One region of the Kitasatospora sp. NPDC042419 genome, then DNA from elsewhere that is predicted to be linked to it. Evidence: riboswitches for the same ligand, from Rfam matches in the RefSeq annotation. Region 1 holds a riboswitch; each other region holds the start of a gene.

Region 1 (7,584 bases):
TCGAGACCGGCGTTGGCCGCGATCTGCTTGATCGGGGCCTCCAGCGCGATCTTGACGATGTTGGCACCGGTGGCCTCGTCGCCCTCCAGCTCCAGCTTGTCGAACGCGACCGCGGCCTGCAGCAGGGCGACGCCACCACCGGCGACGATGCCCTCCTCGACGGCGGCCTTGGCGTTGCGCACCGCGTCCTCGATACGGTGCTTGCGCTCCTTGAGCTCGACCTCGGTCGCCGCGCCGGCCTTGATGACGGCCACGCCGCCGGCCAGCTTGGCGAGGCGCTCCTGGAGCTTCTCGCGGTCGTAGTCCGAGTCGCTGTTCTCGATCTCGACACGGATCTGGCTCACGCGGCCGGCGACCTGCTCGCCGTCGCCGCCACCGTCGACGATGGTCGTCTCGTCCTTGGTGATGACCACCTTGCGGGCGGTGCCCAGCAGGTCGAGGCCGGCGCTCTCCAGCTTCAGGCCCACCTCCTCGGCGATCACGGTGCCGCCGGTGAGGATGGCGATGTCCTGCAGCATGGCCTTGCGGCGGTCACCGAAGCCCGGGGCCTTGACGGCGACGGACTTGAAGGTGCCCTTGATCTTGTTCACGACCAGGGTCGACAGGGCCTCGGCCTCGACGTCCTCGGCGATGATGACCAGCGGCTTGCCGCTCTGCATGACCTTCTCCAGCAGCGGGAGCAGGTCCTTGACCGAGCCGATCTTGGAGTTGGCGATCAGGATGTACGGCTCGTCGAAGACGGCCTCCATGCGCTCCAGGTCGGTGGCGAAGTAGGCCGAGATGTAGCCCTTGTCGAAGCGCATGCCCTCGGTGAGCTCAAGCTCCAGACCGAAGGTGTTGCTCTCCTCGACGGTGATGACGCCTTCCTTGCCGACCTTGTCCATGGCCTCGGCGATGAGCTCGCCGATCTGGGTGTCGGCGGCCGAGATGGAGGCGGTGGAGGCGATCTGCTCCTTGGTCTCCACGTCCTTGGCCTGGGCCAGGAGCTGGTCGGAGACGGCGACGACGGCCTTCTCGATACCACGCTTCAGGGCCATCGGGTTGGCGCCGGCGGCGACGTTGCGCAGACCCTCGCGGACGAGCGCCTGGGCCAGCACGGTGGCGGTGGTGGTGCCGTCACCCGCGACGTCGTCGGTCTTCTTGGCGACCTCCTTGACGAGCTCCGCACCGATCTTCTCGTACGGGTCCTCGAGCTCGATCTCCTTGGCGATGGAGACACCGTCGTTGGTGATGGTGGGGGCGCCCCACTTCTTCTCCAGAACGACGTTGCGACCCTTGGGGCCGAGCGTGACCTTCACCGCGTCGGCGAGCTGGTTCATGCCACGCTCAAGGCCGCGGCGAGCTTCCTCATCAAAGGCGATGATCTTGGCCATCTGAAGTGGTCCTCCGGGACACGGTCGACTGCTCGGACCAAGGGGTGCCCGCGACGGACGGCCCTGGTGTGCGGGGGTCCCATTCCCCTACCGCTCCCTGGGGCCTCACCGACCCGGTCCGCTTATCACTCTCAAGCTGTGAGTGCTAACGCCAATGATTAGCACTCTGGGTGGGCGAGTGCAAGCCCAATCGGCGATCCGCGAGCCCTGCCGGGCCTCTCCGCGCGCCGCGCCGGACGGCCCCGCGACCGCGTCCGGACACGCCGACGGGCCCGTACGACACGTGCCGTACGGGCCCGCCGTGAAGCGAGAGGTGCACCAGCCGATGGGCCGAGCCGAACTCCTGGGTGTCGAAAAGGTCAGACCGCCGCGCGGACCATGTCCGCCTGCGGGCCCTTCTGCCCCTGAGAGATCTCGAACTCGACCCGCTGGCCCTCCTCAAGGGTGCGGTAGCCGTCCATCTGGATCGCGCTGTAGTGGACGAAGACGTCCGCACCACCGTCGACCGCGATGAAGCCGTAGCCCTTCTCCGCGTTGAACCACTTGACGGTGCCCTGAGCCATTCCGAACTCCCCTAGTGCTGTGCTGGCCCTTCACGCGCCCGCAGGTCTGCGGGCCCGGGTCTGGTTGGAGGCCGGCCCGGGGAACCCCCCCTGGGCGCAGCCGTGCACGCCACAATCCCCCCGACGCCGCCGGACGGTATCCGGCGAACGGGCGATTGCGTCGACCGCGGCTGAATGTATCCGGATCGACGCCCTCTGCAACAGGGTCAACGGTTGGGAATTCCCCGGTGTGATCAAGGGACAGTACGGGAGCAATCGGGAGGAAAGCCGCCTTTCCTCCCGGACATAGCGGACGGAATGCCCGAAATCCACTCCAGAATTCTGACACCGGCCTGACATGTTTCCCCGCCGCGGGCCGGTCGCCGGTCTCAACGACCGGACGGTCGGCGGCGGTACGGGTGCGGGCGGACCCGGTCACGGGGAGAGCGGGGAGGGGGCGGCTCTGTTCCCGGTCCAGCGACACTTTACTCCGACCGGGACAGAAAATATTCCCGCCAAAATACGACCGGCCGTCCGCGGCACGGAATTCCGTGCTGCGGACGGCCGGGAACGGCGAAAAGGCGCTCAGCAGCCGCCGGCCACCGCCGGAATGATCGAGACGCTCGCGCCGTCCTTGATCTCCGTCGCCAGGCCCTCGGCGAACCGCACGTCGTCGTCGTTCACGTAGACGTTCACGAAACGGCGCAGCTTGCCGGTGTCGTCCAGGATCCGCGCGGCGATCCCGGCGTGGTTCTTCTCCAGGTCGGCGATGACGTCACCCAGGGTGCCGCCCTCGGCGGAAACCTCGCTGGCGCCGCCGGTGTAGGTGCGCAGGATGGTCGGGATGCGGACGTTGGCGCTCATGGGGTCTTCTCCTCGATGCGGGGGCGGGGGCTGGCGGGGCTGGGGCTGGGGGCTGGCGGGGAGCCGTGACGGGGCGGGCCGGCGGTGCCGGCACCGGGGCCCGTCGGGGCGGACGGCCGGGCCGGTCAGGCGGACGCGAGGCCGGCGTCCCGGAACGACGCCAGCGTCGGCCGGATCACGGCGGTCATGCCGGCCTCCGAGACGGCGTCCAGCGTCTTGAGGCCGTCGCCGGTGTTGATCGCGACGGTCTCCTTCGACGGGTCCAGCTGCCCGGTCTCGACCAGCTTCTTGAGCACGCCGACGGTCACCCCGCCCGCGGTCTCGGCGAAGACGCCCTCGGTGCGGGCCAGCAGCCGGATCGCCGCCACGACCTCCTCGTCCGTCACGTCCTCCACCGCGCCGCCGGTGCGCCGGGCGATGTCGAGCACGTACGGGCCGTCGGCCGGGTTGCCGATCGCCAGCGACTTGGCGATGGTGTCGGGCTTGACCGGCCGGATCACGTCGTGGCCGGCCTTGAACGCCGCCGACACCGGCGAGCAGCCCGCCGCCTGGGCGCCGAAGATCCGGTACGGCCGGTCCTCGACCAGGCCCAGCTTGATCAGCTCCTGCAGCCCCTTGTCGATCTTGGTCAGCTGCGAGCCCGAGGCGATCGGGATCACGATCTGCTCCGGCAGCCGCCAGCCGAGCTGCTCGCAGATCTCGTACGCCAGCGTCTTGGAGCCCTCGCCGTAGTACGGCCGCAGGTTGACGTTGACGAAGCCCCAGCCCTCGCCGGCCGGGTCGCCGATCAGCTCCGAGCAGAAGCGGTTCACGTCGTCGTAGTTGCCCTCGATGCCGACCAGCTCGCCGCCGTACACCCCGGCCATGACGACCTTGCCCTGCTCCAGGTCGTGCGGGATGAACACGCAGGACTTGAAGCCGGCCCGGGCCGCGGCCGCGCCCACCGCGCCGGCCAGGTTGCCGGTCGACGAGCAGGACAGGGTGGTGTAGCCGAAGGCCCGCGCCGCCTCGATCGCGCAGGCCACCACGCGGTCCTTGAAGGAGTGCGTCGGGTTGCCCGAGTCGTCCTTGACGTGCAGCTGGGCGGTGAACCCGAGCTCGCGGCCCAGGTTGTCGGCCTTCACCAGCGGGGTCCACCCCGGGTTCAGGTTCGGCTTGGTGGCGACGTCGGCCGGCACCGGCAGCAGCGGCGCGTACCGCCAGATCGACGCCGGACCGGCCTCGATGCGCTTGCGCAGCTCCTCCGCGCCCTCGCTGCCGAACTCGTAGGCGATCTCCAGCGGGCCGAAACACTCCACACAGGCGAAGCTGGGGCCGAGCGGGAACCGGGTGCCGCACTCGCGACAGGACAGCGCGGCGGCGGGGCCGAGGTCAACGGTGACGGGTGCGGCGGCAGTGTCGATAGCCATGATGGCGGAGGCCTCTCTCCTCATCTTCCCCGTGACGCGGGCGCGCCACAGGCCGGAATTGGCACCTGTCCCGCCGGGGCCTGTGACGACAGCCGCGCGAGAAGGTTGCCGGGACGTCAACGGGCCGTTCCCTCAGTCCCTCTGGATGAGCTCTGTGAAGTTGTGGTCGTGCTCAGCGGAGACCCCGGCGTGCGAAGGTCCGACCGCTGTACGAAGACTGTATCCGAAGGCGTCAACCCTGAACGGGTCCGTCCGCCACGCGAGATGACCCGTCCCATCCGTCCCCGCCGAGGAGAGAACCGTGCCCGCCGAACCGATCCCCGAGCTCCTCCCCGAGACGGCGTCCTGGCTCCGCCGGCGCTCGTGGAGCGCGGCCGACCGTCCGGTGGACGTCCTGCTGGCGGCCAAGCGCGCCCTGGGCCCGGCCGGCACGGTCAGCGTCGTCCTCCCCGCCCTGGACGAGGAGGCCACCGTCGGCGACATCGTCCGCACCATCCGCCGCGAGCTGGTGGAACGGCTGCCGCTGGTCGACGAACTGGTCGTGGTCGACTCCGGGTCCTCCGACGCCACCGCCGCGGTGGCCGCCGACGCCGGGGCCACCGTGTTCCACCGCGACGCGATCCTCCCCCGGCTGCCCGCCGCCCCCGGCAAGGGCGAGGTGCTCTGGCGCTCGCTGCTGGTCACCCGCGGCGAGATCGTCTGCTTCGTCGACGCCGACCTGCGCGAGTTCGACCCCGCCCTGGTCTCCGGCATCGTCGGCCCGCTGCTCACCGACGCCCACATCCAGCTGGTCAAGGCCATGTACGACCGCCCGCTCGCCGTCGGACCGGGCGACTCCGCCACGGGCGACGTCGCCGTCATCCCGTCCGGCGGCGGCCGGGTCACCGAACTGGTCGCCCGTCCGCTGCTCAACCTGCACTGGCCGGAACTCGCCGGTTTCGTCCAGCCCCTCGGCGGCGAGTACGCGGCCCGCCGCTCACTGCTCGAACGCCTGCCCTTCCCCACCGGCTACGGCGTCGAACTCGGCCTGCTGGTCGACGCCCTGGAGACGGCCGGGCTCGACGCGCTCGCCCAGGTGGACGTCGGCGTCCGCCACCACCGCCACCAGGACGGCCAAGCCCTCGGCCGGATGGCCGCCACCATCTACCGCACCGCCCTCGAACGGCTCGACCGCACCCACCGGCTCAAGGCCTCCGCCGACCTGGTCCACCCGCTGCTCACCCAGTTCACCCGCGACCCGGAGACCCGCGCCTTCACCGCGCACACCCACCCGGTCACCGCCACCGAACGCCCCCCGATGCACACCGTCCCCGAATACGCCACCCGACGATGAAGGGTTTGCGGCCCGGACCCCCCGGCAACCAACCAACCATGGGCGATCTCACGACCGAACGTTCGAATCCGACCGGCACCGCCCCCGTCCTGGTGGCGTCCAACCGGGGACCGGTGTCGTTCGGCACCGCGGACGACGGCACGCTGACCCTCCGCAGAGGGGGCGGCGGCCTGGTCTCCGGCCTCTCCGCCATCGACGACCCGGACGCCGTCTGGGTCTGCGCCGCCCTCTCCGACGCCGACCGCCGGGCGGCCCGGGAGGCCCCCGACGGCCGCCTCGACCGGGTCGGCCACGACGTCGGCGGCCAGGCCGTCCGGATGCTGGACATAGACCCGGAGACCTTCGCCCGGGCCTACAACGGCGTCGCCAACTCGACCCTCTGGTTCATCCACCACCTGCTGTACGACACCCCGACCGCACCCGCCTTCGACGCCGGCTTCCGCACCGAGTGGCAGGCCTACACCGCGTACAACGCCGCCTTCGCCGGGGCCCTCGCCACCGAGGCCGCCCCCGGCGCCGCCGTCCTGGTCCAGGACTACCACCTCTCGCTGACCCCGGCGCTGCTCCGGGCCGCCCGCCCCGACCTGCGGATCGGCCACTTCTCGCACACCCCCTGGGCGCCGCCCGAGTACTTCCGGCTGCTGCCCGACGACATCGCCGAGACCGTCCTCTCCGGCATCCTCGGCGCCGACCGGGCCGGCTTCCTCACCCGCCGCTGGGCGCTCGCCTTCGCCGACTGCTGCGAGAGCGTCCTCGGCGCCGCCGTCGACCGCGACGCCCTCACCGTCACGCACGGGGGCCGCACCACCCGCCTCGGTGTCCACGGCCTCGGCGCCGACGCCGGCTTCCTGCGCGAGCGCGCCCACCGCCCGGACGTCGACGAGCGCCTCGCCACCCTGCGCGCCGCCGTCGGCGACCGCCGGACCGTCGTCCGGGTCGACCGCACCGAGCTGAGCAAGAACATCGTCCGCGGCTTCCAGGCCTACCGGCACCTGCTGCGCACCCGCCCCGAGTGGCGCGACCGGGTGGTCCACATCGCCTTCGCCTACCCGTCGCGCACCGACCTCGCCGAGTACCGCGCCTACACCGCCCGGGTGCGGGCGCTCGCCGAGGAGATCAACGAGGAGTTCGCCACCCCCGGCTGGCAGCCGCTGATCCTGCACGTCGACGACGACTTCCCGCGCTCGCTGGCCGCCTACCGGCTGGCCGACGTCGCCCTGGTCAACCCGATCCGGGACGGCATGAACCTGGTCGCCAAGGAGGTCCCGGTGGTCTCCGACGACGGCTGCGCCCTCGTCCTGTCCCGCGAGGCCGGCGCCCACGCCGAGCTCGGTGACGACGCGCTGACCGTCAACCCGTACGACGTGGTCGCCACCGCCGAGGCGCTGCACGCCGGGCTCACCATGCCGGCCGGCGAGCGCGCCGACCGCACCAAGCGGCTCGCCGACGCGGCGACCGCGCTCCCGCCCCAGCAGTGGTTCCTCGACCAGCTCAACGCGCTGAGCTGAGCTCCTCCCCCAGCGCCGCCAGCAGTTCCACCACGCCGGCCGGGCCCGGGACCACCAGGTCCGCCCGGTCGGCGAGCTCCCGCACCGGCGCGTCCCCCACCGCGCCGCTGCAGACCAGCAGCCCGGCCAGGCCCTGCCCGCGCAGCTCCTCCACCGCCGCGAAGGCGGCCACGTCGCCCAGGTCGTCGCCCGCGTACAGCACGGAGCGGGCGGACCGCTCCCGCAGGAACCCCTCCAGCGCCGCGCCCTTGTCGACCCCCGGCGGCCGCAGTTCCAGCACCAGCCGGCCCGGCTCCACCACCAGCCCGTGCCCGGCCGCGAGCGCGCCGACCGGCTCCCGCAGCAGCTCGAACGCGGCGGCCGGCTCGGCCGTCCGCCGGGTGTGCACGGCCACCGACCGGCCCTTGTCCTCCACCCACGTCCCGTCCGGGGCCCCGGCCGCCGCCAGGACGCCGGGCAGCGCCGCCCGCACCGCGGCCACCCCGGGGTGCACGGGCGGCGCGGTCAGCTCGCCGTCCTCCCAGCGCTCCGCCCCGTAGTGCCCGAGCACCACGA
Region 2 (7,584 bases), on a different contig from region 1:
GTCATGCCCAGGGCGAAGTTCAGCGCGCTGATGTTCCCCAGCGGCCAGACGTAGACGATCTTGTCCTTGTCGATGGCCACGTAGGACGCGATGAAGGCGACGGTGGCGATCATCGAGACCACGAACATCAGCGACACCTGGCGCTCGGCCCGCTTGGCGGCCCGCTCGTCGATGTCGGTGCGACGCGGTTCGTGGGCCGGCAGGCCCGGGTCGGCGAACGGATCGCCGTGGGCGGCCACCTCGTGGTGCCCGGCGGAGCCGTGGGACTCCGGGAGCTTCTCTTCTGACATGTCGTGGCTCATGACTTCTTGGCCTTGGTGGTGTGGGCGGCGACCCAGATCGCGACCGCGATGAGCGCGCCGAGACCGAAGATCCAGCCGAACAGGCCCTCGGTCACCGGACCGAGGCTGCCGAGCGTGAGACCGCCGGGGTTGGGCTCATCGTTGGTGGTGTGGCGGACGAAGGCCACGATCTGCTTCTTCTGCTCCTCGGGCATGGTGCCCTCCGGGAACGACGGCATGTTCTGCGGGCCGGTCTGCATGGCCTCGTAGATGTGCTTCGCGTCCACGCCCTCCAGCGACGGGGCGGACTTGCCCTGGGTCAGGGCACCGCCCTGGCCGGCGAAGTTGTGGCACTGGGCGCAGTTGGTGCGGAACAGCTCGCCGCCCTTGGAGAGGTCCTCGGGGTTGGTCGAGGTGTACTGCTCCGCGGTCGGAGTCACCGGGCCGGGGCCGAGCGAGGCCACGAAGGCGGCCATCTGGTCGATCTCGGCCTGCGAGTAGATGTTCTTCTTCTTCGGCACCTGGGCGCCGGGCTGCTGGGCCGGCATGCGGCCGGTGCCGACCTGGAAGTCGACCGCGGCGGAGCCGACGCCGACCAGGCTGGGACCGTCGCTCGAACCCTGGCCGTTCAGGCCGTGGCAGGAGGAGCAGCCCACGGCGAAGAGCTTCTTGCCCTCATCGATCGCGAGCGACTGCGCGGCGACGTCGGCCTGCGCCTTGTCGGCGGGCGCGAACGCGGCGTACAGCCCCCCGGTTGCCGCCAGGGCGAGAAGTAGGACGACCAGCGCCGCCAGTGGGTGGCGCCGTCGTGCGGAGAGCTTTTTCACGGAATAACCCCGGTGTCAGGATCTGGTCGACTGGTGGGTGCACCCGGCGGCCGGTCTGGCCGGCACGAGGCGGCCTGTCTAGGGCTGCGCGCGCGGTCGGTCGGTGGGAGCGTCGCCACCGGCGAAATCGGGCCGTCGCCCAGAGGGCGGGACCCGGAGCCGGTGGCCAGCGACCTGATCAGCTGGTTACTTGATCAGGTAGATGGTCGCGAACAGGCCGATCCACACGACGTCGACGAAGTGCCAGTAGTACGACACCACGATCGCGGCGGTGGCCTGCTCGTGCGTGAAGCGCTTGGCTGCGTACGTCCGTCCCAGGACCAGCAGGAAGGCGATCAGACCACCCGTCACGTGCAGACCGTGGAAGCCGGTGGTCAGGTAGAACACCGTGCCGTACGGGTCGGAGGACAGCGAGAGGCCGTCCTTCTTGACCAGCTCGGTGTACTCGAAGATCTGGCCGCCGATGAAGATCGCGCCCATCACGAAGGTGATGACGAACCACGAGCGGAGCTTCTTCACGTCCCCGCGCTCGGCGGCGAAGACGCCGAGCTGGCAGGTGAGCGAGGAGAGCACCAGGATCGTGGTGTTGACCGAGGAGAAGGGCACGTTGAGGGCGTGCGCCTTCTCGGTCCAGTACTCGGCTCCCTTCACGGAGCGGAGCGTGAAGTACATCGCGAAGAGGGCCGCGAAGAACATCAACTCGGAACTGAGCCAGACGATCGTTCCGACGCTGACCATGTTCGGCCGGTTGACCGATCCGTGCGCGTGCCCGGTTTCTACTGCTGTTGCTGTCGCCACGACGGACATTATGTCGGTCCCTTATTCCGTCTTCACGCCGGGGGGTGTCCCTCGGAGTGTCCGGTGCGTGCGGTATGCCCCCCTGGTGCCCGACGGGCCGTCCGTACCGGTGCTGAGCAGCGGCGTGTCCCTTTTCTGATGGTTCTTCGAAGGCCCCTTCGACCCCGTTGCCCGCGTGTCGTGTCACCCCCTCGGGGCCTGCCGGTAGTAAGGGGAGAAGCGCCCCGTCCGCCGTACGGGTGGACTGCGCGGTCGAGGGTGACGCGCTGTCCTCCGGCCGGACCAGTCGTGGGCGCGGCGGCTTGAGAAGGATCGCGCGGGAGGGGCTCGGCGGCCGGTGATCGGGAGTAGCATCCGGGGAGAGGCGAACGTGGTCCGGATCACACGTGAGGGAGCAGGGCCCATGGCGTACACGACCGACGAGACGCTGACCGTTCTCGTCTACAGCCACGACCGCACCACCCGGGAGCAGGTGCTCACGGCGCTCGGCAGCCGGGTGGCCGAGGATCTGCCGGAGCTGTCCTACCTGGAGTGCGCGACCACCCCCGCGGTACTCAGGGCACTGGAGAAGGGCGGGGTGGACCTCTGCGTGCTGGACGGGGAGGCGGTGCCGGCCGGAGGGCTCGGGCTCGCGCGGCAGCTGAAGGACGAGATCTACGGGTGCCCGCCGCTGCTGGTGCTGATCGGCCGACCGCAGGACTCCTGGCTGGCCGCCTGGAGCCGGGCGGACGCGGCGATCTCCCAGCCGGTGGACCCGGTGGCGCTGGCCGAGGCCGCCGCCACCCTGCTCCGGGCGCGGCTGGCCAAGCGGGCGCCGGTCGCCCGGTAGCCCGCCCCGGCCCCGGGGCGTACCGGGCGAAGCCGCCCGGGACGGGGCGTTCCGGGCAGGGCGTCCGGGCCGCGCGTCTCACCACGGGAGAAGAAGGGTGAACGGCGGCGCCCCGGCGCCCCGCCGCTCGATAGGCTGACTCCATCCCTACGGTCCGTCCCCGTACAGCGGGGACCGAGAGCTGGAGTCAGCCATGGTGAACGTGCACCCTGCGAACGGCGGTAGCGACCCCGCGCAGGTGGTCCGCACCTGGCCGGACATCCTGTCGGTGCTGCTGCGCGGGGAGGACCTCGACCGTTCCGCCACCGCGTGGGCGATGGACCGGATCATGAGCGGCGAGGCCTCCCCGGTCCAGGTGGCCGGCTTCATGGTGGCGCTGCGGGCCAAGGGCGAGACGGTCGACGAGATCTCCGGTCTGGTCGACTCGATGTACGCGCACGCCGAACCGCTGTCGATCCCCGGCCCGGCGGTGGACATCGTCGGCACCGGCGGCGACCGGGCCAAGACCGTCAACATCTCCACCATGTCGGCGATCGTCGCGGCGGCGGCCGGCGCCAAGGTGGTCAAGCACGGCAACCGGGCGGCCTCCTCGTCGAGCGGGTCCTCGGACGTGCTGGAGAAGCTCGGCATCCGGCTGGACCTGGCGCCGCGCCGGGTCGCCGAGGTGGCCGAGGAGGTGGGGCTCACCTTCTGCTTCGCGGCGACCTTCCACCCGTCGATGCGGCACGCCGCCCCGGCCCGGCGCGACCTCGGGGTGCCGACCGCGTTCAACCTCCTCGGTCCGCTCACCAACCCGGCGCGGGTGACCGCGCACGCGATCGGCTGCTTCGACACCCGGCTCGCGGCGCTGATCGCCGGCGTGCTGGCGCGGCGCGGCTCCACCGCGCTGGTCTTCCGGGGTGACGACGGCCTCGACGAGCTGACCATCACCACCACCTCGCGGGTCTGGGTCGTCCGCGACGGCGCCGTGACCGAGACCGCGTTCGACCCGCGCGACGTCGGCATCGAGCCGGTCGGCATCGAGGCGCTGCGCGGGGCGGACCCGGCGTACAACGCCGAGGTCGCGCGCCGGCTGCTGGCCGGGGAGCACGGGCCGGTCCGGGACGCCGTGCTGCTGAACTCGGCGGCGGCGCTGGTGGCGCTCGACCTGACCGACGCGCCGCTGTCCGAGCAGCTGGCGGCCGGCATGGAACGGACGGCGGCGGCGATCGACTCGGGTGCCGCCCGGGACCTGCTGAAGCACTGGTCGGAGGCCACCGCCAGGGCCTGAGGCGGCGTCAGGGGGCCGGCGGGACACCTTCCGCCGGCCCCTTCCGCGTTCCCGGAGCCGGGCCGGAGCCGGGCCCGCGCGGGGGCGGGTCGGACCGCCCCCCGGACGGCCGTCCGGGATGTGGACCCCTGTTTGACCAGGGGGCGGACGCGACCTAGAGTCTTCGCCAGGTCATGAGTGACAGCGTCAAGCCCCAGCTGGCTGTCCGGCAACCCTCCGTCCGTGGCGGGGTGCCCTGGGTGAGGACCGGGTCATGCGGCAAACCGTCCGCGTGACAAGCGCGGACGCCGGACGATTTGCACTCCCGGGGTCCTGGGCCCGTAGAAGGAGTGCATCCCCATGTCCCTTTCCTCCCCGCAGTCGCCGGCCGCCACCCTCGACCAGGCGCCCTCCCCGCAGGCCCTCCTCGCCGTCCTCGGCCACGACGTCCAGGTGCCGCTGGCCACCGGTGAGAAGGTCGGATACGCGGCGCTCGACTACGCCGCCAGCGCCCCGGCGCTCCAGCGGGTCTGGGACGACGTCGCCGCCTACGCCCCCTACTACGGCAGCGTGCACCGCGGCGCCGGCTACCTCTCGCAGCTCTCCACCGACCTGTTCGAGCAGAGCCGCCGCACCGTCACCGAGTTCCTGGACCTGCGCGAGGGCGACCAGGTGGTCTTCACCCGTGCCACCACCGACTCGCTGAACCTGCTGGCCGCCGCCGTCCCGGCCGGCACCCGGGTGTTCGCCTTCGAGACCGAGCACCACGCCTCGCTGCTGCCCTGGGCGCACGCCGGCCTGGCCGTCACCTACCTGCGCGCCCCGCGCTCGCACGCCGAGGCGGTCGCCGCCTTCGACGCCGCGCTGGCCGAGGCGCCCGAGGGCCCGAAGCTGCTCTGCGTCACCGGCGCCTCGAACGTCACCGGTGAGCTGTGGCCGGTCGCCGAGCTGACCCGGACCGCGCACCGGCACGGCGCCCGGGTGGTGCTGGACGCCGCGCAGCTGGCCCCGCACCACCGGGTCTCGGTGCGCGAGCTGGGCGTGGACTGGATCGCCTTCTCCGGGCACAAGCTGTACGCGCCGTTCGGCGCCGGCGTGCTGGCCGGCCGGGCCGACTGGCTGGACGCGGCCGACCCGTACCTGGCCGGCGGCGGCGCCACCCGGACCGTGGCCCGCGAGGAGGACGGTTCGGTGGCCGTGCAGTGGCACACCGGCCCGGCGCGGCACGAGGCCGGCTCGCCGAACGTGATCGGCGCCTACGCGATCGCCTCCGCCTGCCGGGCGCTGACCGAGGCCGGCTTCGACGCCCTGGAGGCCCGCGAGCGCGCGCTGGTCGACCGGCTGAAGGCGGGCCTGACGGAGATCCCGCAGGTGAAGGTGCTCAACCTGTTCGGCCCGGAGTCGGCCCGGGTGGGCGTGCTCTCCTTCGTCGTCCAGGGCTGGAACAGCTCGCACTTCTCGGCCGCGCTCTCCGCCGAGTACGGCATCGGCGTGCGCGACGGCCTGTTCTGTGCGCACCCGCTGGTCCGCACGCTGCTCGGCGACGAGGACGTCGCGCCGTCCGAGTGCGGCGCGCCGGAGCCGTCGCTGCCGGGCGAGCGCAGCCTGAACGCGATCCGGGTGAGCTTCGGCGCGGGCACCCCGGACGAGCACGTGGACCGGTTCCTGACCGCCGTCCGCGAGCTGGTCACGGACGGCGCGGCCTGGAACTACCGGAACGAGGGCGGCCGCTGCGTCGCGGACACCCGGCGGGGTGCCTGACCGGGCCGCCGGGCCGGGCGCCCGGCCGGGCCTGACGGGTCAGGCGTCGAGGCCGATCGCGAACGCGGCCTCCAGGTCGTGCTGGGAGTAGGTGCGGAAGGCGATCTGGGTCTCGGTGTGGGCCACGCCCGGGACCTTGTTGAGCCGGCCGGGGATGACCTCGGCGAGGTCGTCGTGCCGCCGCACCCGCACCATCGCGACCAGGTCGTACCCGCCGGTCACCGAGTAGACCTCGCTGACGCCCTCGATGGCGGCGATCGCCTCGGCGATCTCCGGGATGCGGTCGACGCTGGTCTTGATCAGGACGATGGCGGTGATCACGGTGCGAGCTCCTTTGTGAGGTGCCGCCAGGGTATCGGGCGTCAGCCGGACGGTCGCGGGCGGCGGGCGGCCCGGGGGCGGCGCTCGGCCAGGGTGCAGGCGTAGAGGAAGCCGGCCGCGAAACCGATGACGTGCACCAGGTAGGCGACCCTCCCCCAGCCTGGCGGCTGGGAGGTGCCCCCAGGGCCGGCCGAGTGGACCGACCACCACTGCAGGGCGAACCAGAGCCCGAGCACCAGCCAGGCGGGGAACCGCAGCGGCAGGAAGAGCAGCAGCGGGACGAGCGTGGTGACCCGGGCGCGCGGGTGCAGCCGGAGGTAGGCGCCGAGGACGGCCGAGATCGCCCCGGAGGCGCCGATCAGCACCCGGGTCGAGTCCGGCGAGTGCGCCTCGGCGAGCGCGAAGCCGTAGGTGGAGAGGGTGCCGGCCGCCAGGTAGAAGAGGACGAACCGGGAGCGGCCCAGCCGCCGTTCGACGGTCGGGCCGAAGACGTGCAGGAAGAGCAGGTTGCCCAGCAGGTGCAGCCAGCCCCCGTGCAGGAAGAGCGCGCTGAGCACCGAGAGCGCCGGGTGCTTCCCCGGGGTCGGCGCGGCCGGACAGCCGGGCACCGGGTCGGGGGCCTCGGCCAGCTGCTCGGCGGTGAGCGGGTGCCCGGTCAGCAGTTCGACGGGCACCGTCCCCCAGCGCTGCTCGTAACGCTGCTCGGCGCAGACCCGGGCCTGGCCGCGCCCGTACAGCGGATTGAGTCCGGCGGCCGGCCCGAGCAGGAAGACCGCGGTGTTGAGCGCGATCAGCGCGTAGCAGACGGCCGGAGCGGCCACGGCCGGTCGGCCGTCCCGCGCGCCGGCGTGGTCGAGGACCGGGATCGCCATGCCGCCAAGCATCCCTCCGCCGGGCCCGCCGGGACCGCGTCGTTACGGCAGGTGGCCCAAGGCGGTGATCGCCGTGACCGGTGGTCACGAAGGTTGCCCCAGGCAATAGGCTTGGGGCGGGCATTCCCGCCTCCCGCCGCCGACGCCGGGGCTCCGGGGGGAGCGCCTGAGCCCATCCAGGGACCACCCGAGAGGACCCCCGATGACCGTCCCCGCCCTGACTGCCGAGACGCGCTGGCGCTGCACGCTCTGCGGAAACCTGACCCGCTTCGACGTCACCCGCACCGCCCGGGTGACCGAGTTCCTCCACTTCGACCTGGCCGGCGAGTCCAAGGTCGAGGAGACCCAGACCCTCAGCGAGACCGTCGAGTCGGTGCGCTGCCGCTGGTGCAACGCGGTGGACCAGGTCGAGCTGGTCGCCCGCCCGGGCGCGGCGGACGCCGGGGCCGAGGCCGCCGGCGAGCAGGGCTGATGCCCGGCCCGTGCGGTGGGCGGCACGCGGCGTGGCCGTCCGCCGCACGGGACAATAAAGAGAGAACGCGCGGAGTGTGACGGGGGCGGCGGCCGCCGGCCGTCCCCCGCAGGACCAGGATCGGAGCCGAGGACGTGGTGGACGCAGCGAAGGAGCCCGCCGGGCCGCAGGGGC
Region 3 (7,584 bases), on a different contig from region 1:
CGGCCAGGGAGTCGGGCAGGAGGCCGGCGTCCTCCAGCGCCTCCCAGGCGAGTTCGAGGACCAGCCGCTGCTGCGGGTCGGCCGCGGCGGCCTCGGCCGGGGAGAGGCCGAAGAACTCGGGGTCGAAGCGGTCGACGTGGTCCAGCCATCCGCCGGCCCGGGGCGGCTCGGCACCGGCGAAGCGCTCCGGCGGGACGGCGCCGACCGCGCTCGCACCGGTGTCGAGCAGCCGCCAGAACGCCTCCGGGTCCGCCGCTCCCGGCAGCCGGCAGGCGACGCCGACGACGGCCACCGCCTCCGGCGGGCCGGGCTGCGGTGCGGACGGGTCGAGGGGTTCCAGGGGCGCCATGGTGGGTTCCACTCCTGAGGGCCGGTTGCTCGGTGATGGCCTCAGCGTTTCGCGGGGGCCCGCCGGTCGGGCCCCTAACCAACCCCTGTCGAACCCCTAAGGCGTGGTCCGCCCTCCGGCCCCGGACGCTCTCCGGGCCGTACCGCCGACCACGCACCCGACCACCCCGCACGACGAGCGACGAGCGGGGTGGCGGGCGGAGCGGCCGCCAGGACGGCGGGCGGAACGAGGGGCGGGACGACGGCCGGGACGGCGGCCGGAACGCCGAGGGCCCGGCGGCCGGCAGCAGGAAGCCGGCACGACGCGGGCCCGACGGTCGACTCCCCGCCCGCGGCCGGAGCGCCCTCCCCGCCGGGTCCGCGTGCGGCGCGGGAGCCCCCACCCGCACGCGGACCCGGCCGGCGGCAGCAGGCCGCCGGCCGGCGATCAGCCGGCGACGAGGTCCGTCGGCCGGCTCCGTGCCGCGAGTGCGCCCACTGGCCCCTCCTCGGAGCCGCCGGTGCCCGGCCCGACCAGCTTGGCGAGGTCGACCCGGCGGCGGACGCCCAGCTTGCGGTAGACCCGGGTGAGGTGCTGCTCGACGGTGGAGACGGTGATGTAGAGCTTGCGGGCGATGTCCCGGTTGGACAGGCCCCGGGCGGCCAGTTCGGCGACCCGCCGCTCGGCCTCGGAGAGCCCGCCGGCGGCCGGCTCCGCCGCCGCGCCCTCAGCGGGCACGACCGCCAGCGGCGGGTTGCGCCGGAGCCGGCGGTCGGTCTGCCGGGCCCGGCCGGGGTCGCCGTCGCTCTGGTGGGCCTCGCTCAACTCGGAGAGGGCGGCCGAGAGTTCCGCCTCCGCACCGGCCTCCTCCAGCAGCGCGACGGCCCGTTCCAGCAGCTCCGTCCGCTCGGACCGCTCGCCCGCCGCCGCGCGGATCCGCAGCGCCAGGCCGCGGATCCGCGGCTGTCCGGCCGGGCCGAGCCGGGCGAGCTGCTGGTCGGCCAGGGCCGCCGCGTTCGGGCGGCGGCCGAGGGCGAGCTGGGCGCGGGCGGCGCCGAGCCGCCAGGGCGCGATCGCGGGCAGGTGGTCCAGGCCCCAGCGGGCCATCGCGTCGCCGCAGGCGCGGTAGTCGGCGAGCGCCTCCTCGGCCCGGCCGAGGGCGAGCCGGTGGCCGGCCAGCGCGTACCGGTGGTGCAGCCCGGCGGGAGTGCGGGCCATCCCCTCGGGGGTGGGCAGCTCCAGGAAGTGGGCGGCGTCCTGGTGCAGGCCCGCCGCCGTGCGGGCGGCGGCCATGGTGGCCAGCGGCAGACCGGCCGCCACTCCCCAGGCCTCCGGCCGGACGTGGGCGAAGGCGGCGCGCCCGGCCTCGTCGGCGGCCCGCAGGTCGCCCTGGCGCAGCGCCGTCTCGGCCCGCAGCGCGGCCAGCAGGGCGTGCCAGTTGGCGCCGCAGCGGGCGCCGGCCCGGTCGGCGAGCGGTCCGCACCAGTGGGCGGCCCGGTCGGCGCGGTCGGCGTACAGCAGGACGGTCAGCGCGGCGGTCAGCGACTCGGTGCGGACGCCGCCGAGCCGCCCGGCGCGCAGGATCAGTTCGGCCTGGACGACGGCCGCGTCCGGTGCGACCGTGCCGGCCATCAGCCCGGCGAGCAGCCGCATGCCGTCGCCCCGGTGGTCGGCCGCGTTCACCGGCCGGCCCGTCTGCGGGCGGGCGGGGTTGGGCAGCAGTCCCGGGTACCAGTAGGCGAGCCAGTACCGCAGGGCCTCGGCGGGGGCTCCGTTGCCGGGTGCGGCCTCGAACCGGGCGAGCGCGGCGACGCCCTGCTCGGTCCGGCCGTGCCAGAAGTGGTGGCGGACGGTCTTCAGTTCGTGCCGCCGCGCGGTGTCCGCGTCGGTCACCGTGCCGGGCAGGGTGGGTACGCACTCGACGGCCGCCGTGCCGAAGGAGCCGAGCACGCCGACGGCGGGGCCGTGGGCCGCTTCGGGCCCGAACCCCCCGGTGCTGGCGGGTCCACCGGTCCAGCCCGCCGCCCTGGCCGGGCCGCCGAGCGGACCGACGACCGGTTCGCCCACCGGTTCGCCGACCGGTTCGCCGAATTCGCCGACCGGCTCGCCGGACGGGCCGCCCGTGAGCCAGCCCGCGAGCCCGTCGGTCCGGCCGCCCACCGGTCCCGTGACGGGCCCGGGCTCCGGCAGCGCCCATGCGCCGCCGAAGCCGGCGGCGCCCCCGAGGGCGTTCCCGGCCGTGCTCCCGACGGCGCTCACGGCGGCGCCGAAACCCCCGGTGCTCCCGACACCACCCACACCACCGACTCCACCGATGTCACCGACTCCACCGGCGCCACCGCCCGCAGCGGCACCCGCGCCGGCACCGACACCGACACCCGCACCCGCACCCGCACCACCACCGCCGACCCCGGCGAGGCCCGGCGGCCAGCCGTACGTACCCGCGCCCGCTCCGGGCCCCGCCTCCGGGCCCGCGACCGTGCCCTGCCCCGGCACCGCCGGCTCCCCGGCCGACAGGGAGCCGCGCAGGTGCCCCTCCGCCACCCGGGCGTGCCCGTGCACGGTCGCGTCCGCCGCCCCGGCCGCCCGCAGCAACCGCCCGGCCCGCTGGTGCAGGGCGGCCAGTTCGACCGGGCGCATCGCGGCGAGCAGGTCCCCGGCGGCGGTCGGGTGGCGGAACCCGCCGTCCCGGAAGAGACCGGCCGCGTGCAGCAGGTAGAGCGCCCTGGGCAGCGAGTCCGGTGCCAGCAGGAGGAGTTCGGCGAGGAGGTCCGGGGTGGCGGACGCGCCGAGCACGGCGACGCCGCGCGCGTAGTGCAGCGCCAGCGGGTCGATCCGGTGCAGGCAGTGCATCAGTCCGCGCCGGTAGCCCTCGCCGACGACCAGCTCGTCCGGGACGCCCGCGGTCTCCTGGTCGCCGATGAGGCTGTGCACGAGCAGCGGGTTGCCGCCGGTGAGGGTGTGCGCCTCGACGGCCAGCCGGACGGACGCCGCGCCGAGCCTGGTCCGGAGGAGCTCGGCGACCAGCTCGGTGGAGAGCAGGTCGAGCCGGATGTGCTGGTGGTGCGGCTGGCGGGCCAGCTCGACCTCGAAGAAGGGGTTGGACGGGGTCATGGTCTCGCGCGAGCTGAGCACGGTGAGCACGCCGGCGCTGCGGGTGCGGCGGACCAGGTAGAGCAGGAACTCCAGCGACTGCGGATCGGCGTCCTGCCGGTCGTCGACGGCGATCAGGACGGGGGCGCGCTCGGCCAGCCGCCGGACCAGCCGGAACAGGCCCTCCAGGGTGCGCTGGGTGAGCCGTCCCTGCGGTCCGTCCGACGGGGCCGGGCGGCCGCCCTCGGCGGCGCCGTCGGCCAGCAGGCGCTCCGCCGCCGCGGCCTCCTCCGGTTCGAGGTCGGCGCCCTGGAGCAGCTGCCGGGCCAGCCCGAGCGGGAACTCCCGCTCCAGCGGCGAGCCGGTGCCGACCAGGACGTGCGCCCCGCGCTCGGCGACGGTGTCGGTGAAGGCGTAGAGCAGGTCGCTGCGGCCGCTGCCGACCGATCCGTGCAGCACGATCACGCTCCCGGCGCCGGCCGCGCACCGGTCGAACGCCTCGCGCAGCCTCCGGTACTCGGGCTCCCGGCCCACCGGGAGGGCTCTGGACAGGTCTCGGGGGGCGGGCGCGGGGAAGGTGGACATCCGTTCTCCTGGAGCTGTGCGCACGGGAGGACGGGCCGCTGGGCGCTCCTCCTCGCACGGGGGCGTGGGCGAGGGAATCGGACGGACCGACCGAGACGGGCAGGGCTGCCCGGCCGGCCGACCGGCGTCAGCGACAGAGGGAGCTGGCGCGCCGCAGCAGGTCGACGTCGAGCCTGGCCACCAGCCTGAGGCTCGCGGCGTTGCGTCCGCCCGCCCGCTGTTCCACGACGTTCTCCATCCCCCGCGCCCTACCGGGCCATGACCGCGCTTGTGACGACGCGTCACCTGAACGCCACGCCACCCGGCTTATCCCCGGGGCACCCCACCGCGGTGTGGGGGTTGCCAGTCAGCCGGCCGGGGCCTGTGGCTGACATTCTTCGCCGACACCGAGTTTAGGAAGGCGCCGCCGATCCCGTCAATTGCGGGAACCCCCGGCGGAACACGCGAATCCGCCGGTCCGGACCTCGGGCGCCGCCTCGTGAAACGGGGCGCAATCCGGCCGCAACACCGTTGCCACACTTGGGCGGTGAGCGGACGGCCGGGTCCGGACCGGCGGTTCCGGTCTGACGGGTCGTCGGTCGGTAGGGGGTCGACAGGGGTGCTTCGGCCGGGCGTGCGCGAAGGGCCCGGACGGCCGCGATCAGCAGGCGCAGCTGATGCCGGATCGGGGCGCGGTCAGGTCGTCCACGGGGCGCTGCCCGGTGCCGTGGTCGGTGTCGTAGGCGAAGCCCTCGCGGGCCCAGTACTCGAAACCGCCGAGCATCTCCTTCACCCGGTAGCCGAGTCGGGCGAAGGCGAGCGCGGCGCGGGTGGCGCCGTTGCAGCCGGGGCCCCAGCAGTAGGTGACGACGGTCGCCGCGGGGTCGACGAGCGCGGGCGCCAGTTCGGGGATCCGCGCGGTCGGGATGTGCAGCGCGCCGGGGATCCGGCCCTGCGCCCAGGCCGCTTCGGCCCGGGAGTCGACGACCACGAGTCCGGGGACGCCGGCGGCGAGGTCGGCGCGCACGTCGGAGACGTCGGCCTCGAAGGCGAGCCGGGCCAGGTAGTGGGCGGCGGCGGCCGAGGGCTCGGCGGCGGGGACGGCGAGAACGGCACTGCTGGTCATGTCGGGGCTCCTTGCCTCGGCCGGGGCGGTGATCCGATCCTCGCCCGCGCGGGTCCGGCCGCGCGATCGGCGTGATCGCCTGCTCCCGCCAAGATCCCGCCAGGCCTCCTCCCCGCTCCGTACCACGGCGCCGTACCCGGACACCTCGGGCACTCCGAACACCTCGGACACTCCGGGCGCCCCCGAGCCCCGAGACCCCCGACCCCCGCGGAGCCGCCGGGTCCGACGCCGGGCGCCCCGAGCCCCGCTATCCCGCCAGTCCGTGCTCCGCCAGCCTCCCCCGCAGCCCGGCCAGTTCGTGCCGCACCAGCGCCGGCAGACCCGCCCCGCCGCCGTCCGCCGCGAGCACCGGGGCCAGCAGCTCGGCCGCCGCCCGGGGGTCGCGCGCCACCAGCAGGCAGTCCGCCACCCGGACGGTGAACAGCAGGCGGGCGACGGGCAGTTGATCGGGGGCGAGGAGCGCGAGGGCGGTCTCGGCGGCGTCCACGGCCCGGCGGGCGAGCCGGAGGTCACCGACGGCGGCGGCCGCGTCGCGCAGCGCGGCGGCGGCGCCCGCCTCGACCCGCAGCCGCATCGAGGCGATGGAGAGCCAGGCCGCGTCGGTCTCGTCGCGGGTGTCGATGTGGTCGAGGTGGAGCCGGGCGCGGGCGAGGTGCCGGACGGTGGCGCGGACGTCGCCGGCCAGGGCGTAGGCGCGGGCCTGGCCGATCTGGCTCATCGCGCCCGCCCAGTGCCGGCCGGGTGCCGCCCGGGCCATCTCGCGGGCGTAGCCGAGGGCGGCGGCGGGGTCGCCGTCGAGGCGGGCGAGGGCGCTCATGTCGCTGAGCGCGGCGACCTGGGTGGCGGGGTCGCCGGCCAGCTCGGCCCAGCCGAGCGCGCGGTCGAAGCAGGCCATCGCGGTGGCGTTGCGGCCGTCCTGCATGCGCAACGCACCCGCGGCGTGGGCGTATTCGGCGGCGAGCCGGGCGAGCGGACGGCGGGCCCGGTCGGCCGGGTGGGCGGCGAGGCGGCGCAGGATGACGCGGAGGGTCTCCTCGACGGCGACGGTGCCCGGTCCGGCGGGGGCCTCGCCGGCGCGGAGGTGGGCGGCGAGCAGGCCGGTGAGGGCGTGCGCGGTGTCGGGGTCGAGGGCCGGCGCCGTGGCGGGGTCGGCGGCGCGGAAGGCGTCGTGCAGGGCGGCGAGGTCGCCGGGTTCGGGGACGGCGCAGCCGGCGGCGTCGTGGAGCGGGCAGAGCATCCCGTAGTCGGGGAGGCGTGCGGGCAGCCAGACGGAGAGCCCGGGTGGGAGGGCCGGGCCGACGAGGGAGACGGGCGGATCGGGCAGCGGCGGCCGGGCCCAGCCCGTGGGCGGCGCCGCGGTGTCCTCCGGCACGCCGTCCTCGGCCCGGCGGCAGGCGGTGCGCAGTTCGCCCCCGGCGGCGAGGAGGTCGTCGAGGCGGTCGGCGAGGCGGGGGCTGGTGCGGCGGGTGCCGTGTTCGAGCTTGCTGACGGCGGTGTGGTCGTAGCCGATCTCGGCGCCGAGCTGGGCCTGGGTGAGGCCGGCCCGGCGGCGCCACTGCCGCAGGCGGATGCCGAAGGCACGCCAGAGCTCGTCCTCGGCGAGGGTTGCCGCGGCGCGGTTCCGGTGCAACGGGGCTGCCCTCCCGAGTGCGCTCCCGGGCCTTCCGGTGGGGAGGTCCGCTGAGGAGGACGGTACTGGACGGAGCGCCCCTCCGTACATGACGTGGTCTCAACCACTTTTCCCCTCTGGTCTCAACCTCTCCACTATGTGGTCTCAACCTCTGCACCTGCCCTGGCCTCCCGCGCTGCCCTTCCGGACACCAACACCGGTACGGGACAGCCGGCTTGACAGAACTTGCCAAACACTCGAAGTGCCCGCCGTACCCGTTGACCGTGGCATGACGGCGTGTGAGGGTTCCGGCACCCGAGCGCGGACGCCCGCAGCGGCCGTCCCCCATGCGGCCCGCGGTGAGCGCCTTTCCGGCACGCCGTCCGCGGTCGAGCACCCCCACGTTCGAGGAGCCTCGGAATGAAACGCAGATTACTGACGGCGGGCACCACCCTGGCCGTCCTGGCCGGCATGCTCACCGCCACCGCGGTCGGGCAGGCCGCCGCCGACCCGGGCCCGACGGCCGTCGCGCCGCCGAGCGCGCTGACCGCCGCCGTGAACGCCGCCGACCAGGCGGCCGCGGCAGGCCTGGACGCCCTGGCCAAGGGGCCGGGCGAGACCTACGAGCGCCAGTCCGTCACCCCCTGGCTCGCCGGCCTCTACTCGGTCGCCTACGAGCGCACCTACAAGGGCCTCCCGGTGGTCGGCGGCGACGCCGTCGTCATAGCCGACGGCCAGGGCAAGGTCCGCGGATCGCAGTCCGCCTCCTCCGGCCCGATCGGCGTGCCGACCACGCCCCTGGTCAGCGCCGCCAACGCGGAGAAGACCTCCCGCACCAAGCTGGCCACCGTCGACGGCGTGCAG

Evidence for each region. A riboswitch is a leader RNA that binds a small molecule or an ion and turns the genes downstream of it on or off. The one in region 1 is predicted to bind S-adenosylmethionine.
Region 2: it holds a riboswitch for S-adenosylmethionine, as region 1 does, so the genes downstream of both, AC067J_RS01735 (aminotransferase class V-fold PLP-dependent enzyme) here and thrC (threonine synthase) in region 1, are expected to answer to the same signal.
Region 3: it holds a riboswitch for S-adenosylmethionine, as region 1 does, so the genes downstream of both, AC067J_RS15985 (AAA family ATPase) here and thrC (threonine synthase) in region 1, are expected to answer to the same signal.

What each region holds. Positions count from the first base shown of each region.
Region 1 covers NZ_JBWKAW010000011.1:3,333-10,916, reverse strand. The annotation lists gene groL (chaperonin GroEL) at 1-1,373, opposite strand, end outside; gene AC067J_RS21360 (cold-shock protein) at 1,733-1,936, opposite strand; gene AC067J_RS21355 (ubiquitin-like small modifier protein 1) at 2,501-2,779, opposite strand; gene thrC (threonine synthase) at 2,905-4,188, opposite strand; SAM riboswitch class I at 4,206-4,340, opposite strand; gene AC067J_RS21345 (glucosyl-3-phosphoglycerate synthase) at 4,490-5,521, shown strand; gene AC067J_RS21340 (alpha,alpha-trehalose-phosphate synthase (UDP-forming)) at 5,560-7,029, shown strand; gene otsB (trehalose-phosphatase) at 7,013-7,584, opposite strand, start outside.
Region 2 covers NZ_JBWKAW010000001.1:382,858-390,441, reverse strand. The annotation lists gene qcrA (cytochrome bc1 complex Rieske iron-sulfur subunit) at 1-302, opposite strand, end outside; gene qcrC (cytochrome bc1 complex diheme cytochrome c subunit) at 299-1,108, opposite strand; gene ctaE (aa3-type cytochrome oxidase subunit III) at 1,295-1,915, opposite strand; gene AC067J_RS01745 (hypothetical protein) at 2,310-2,735, shown strand; gene trpD (anthranilate phosphoribosyltransferase) at 2,929-4,005, shown strand; SAM riboswitch class IV at 4,175-4,292, shown strand; gene AC067J_RS01735 (aminotransferase class V-fold PLP-dependent enzyme) at 4,345-5,745, shown strand; gene AC067J_RS01730 (Lrp/AsnC ligand binding domain-containing protein) at 5,785-6,066, opposite strand; gene AC067J_RS01725 (rhomboid family intramembrane serine protease) at 6,108-6,938, opposite strand; gene AC067J_RS01720 (hypothetical protein) at 7,141-7,410, shown strand.
Region 3 covers NZ_JBWKAW010000006.1:385,718-393,301, reverse strand. The annotation lists gene AC067J_RS15990 (type I polyketide synthase) at 1-349, opposite strand, end outside; gene AC067J_RS15985 (AAA family ATPase) at 776-4,006, opposite strand; SAM riboswitch class IV at 4,266-4,388, opposite strand; gene AC067J_RS15980 (rhodanese-like domain-containing protein) at 4,647-5,111, opposite strand; gene AC067J_RS15975 (helix-turn-helix domain-containing protein) at 5,359-6,741, opposite strand; gene AC067J_RS15970 (M28 family peptidase) at 7,141-7,584, shown strand, end outside.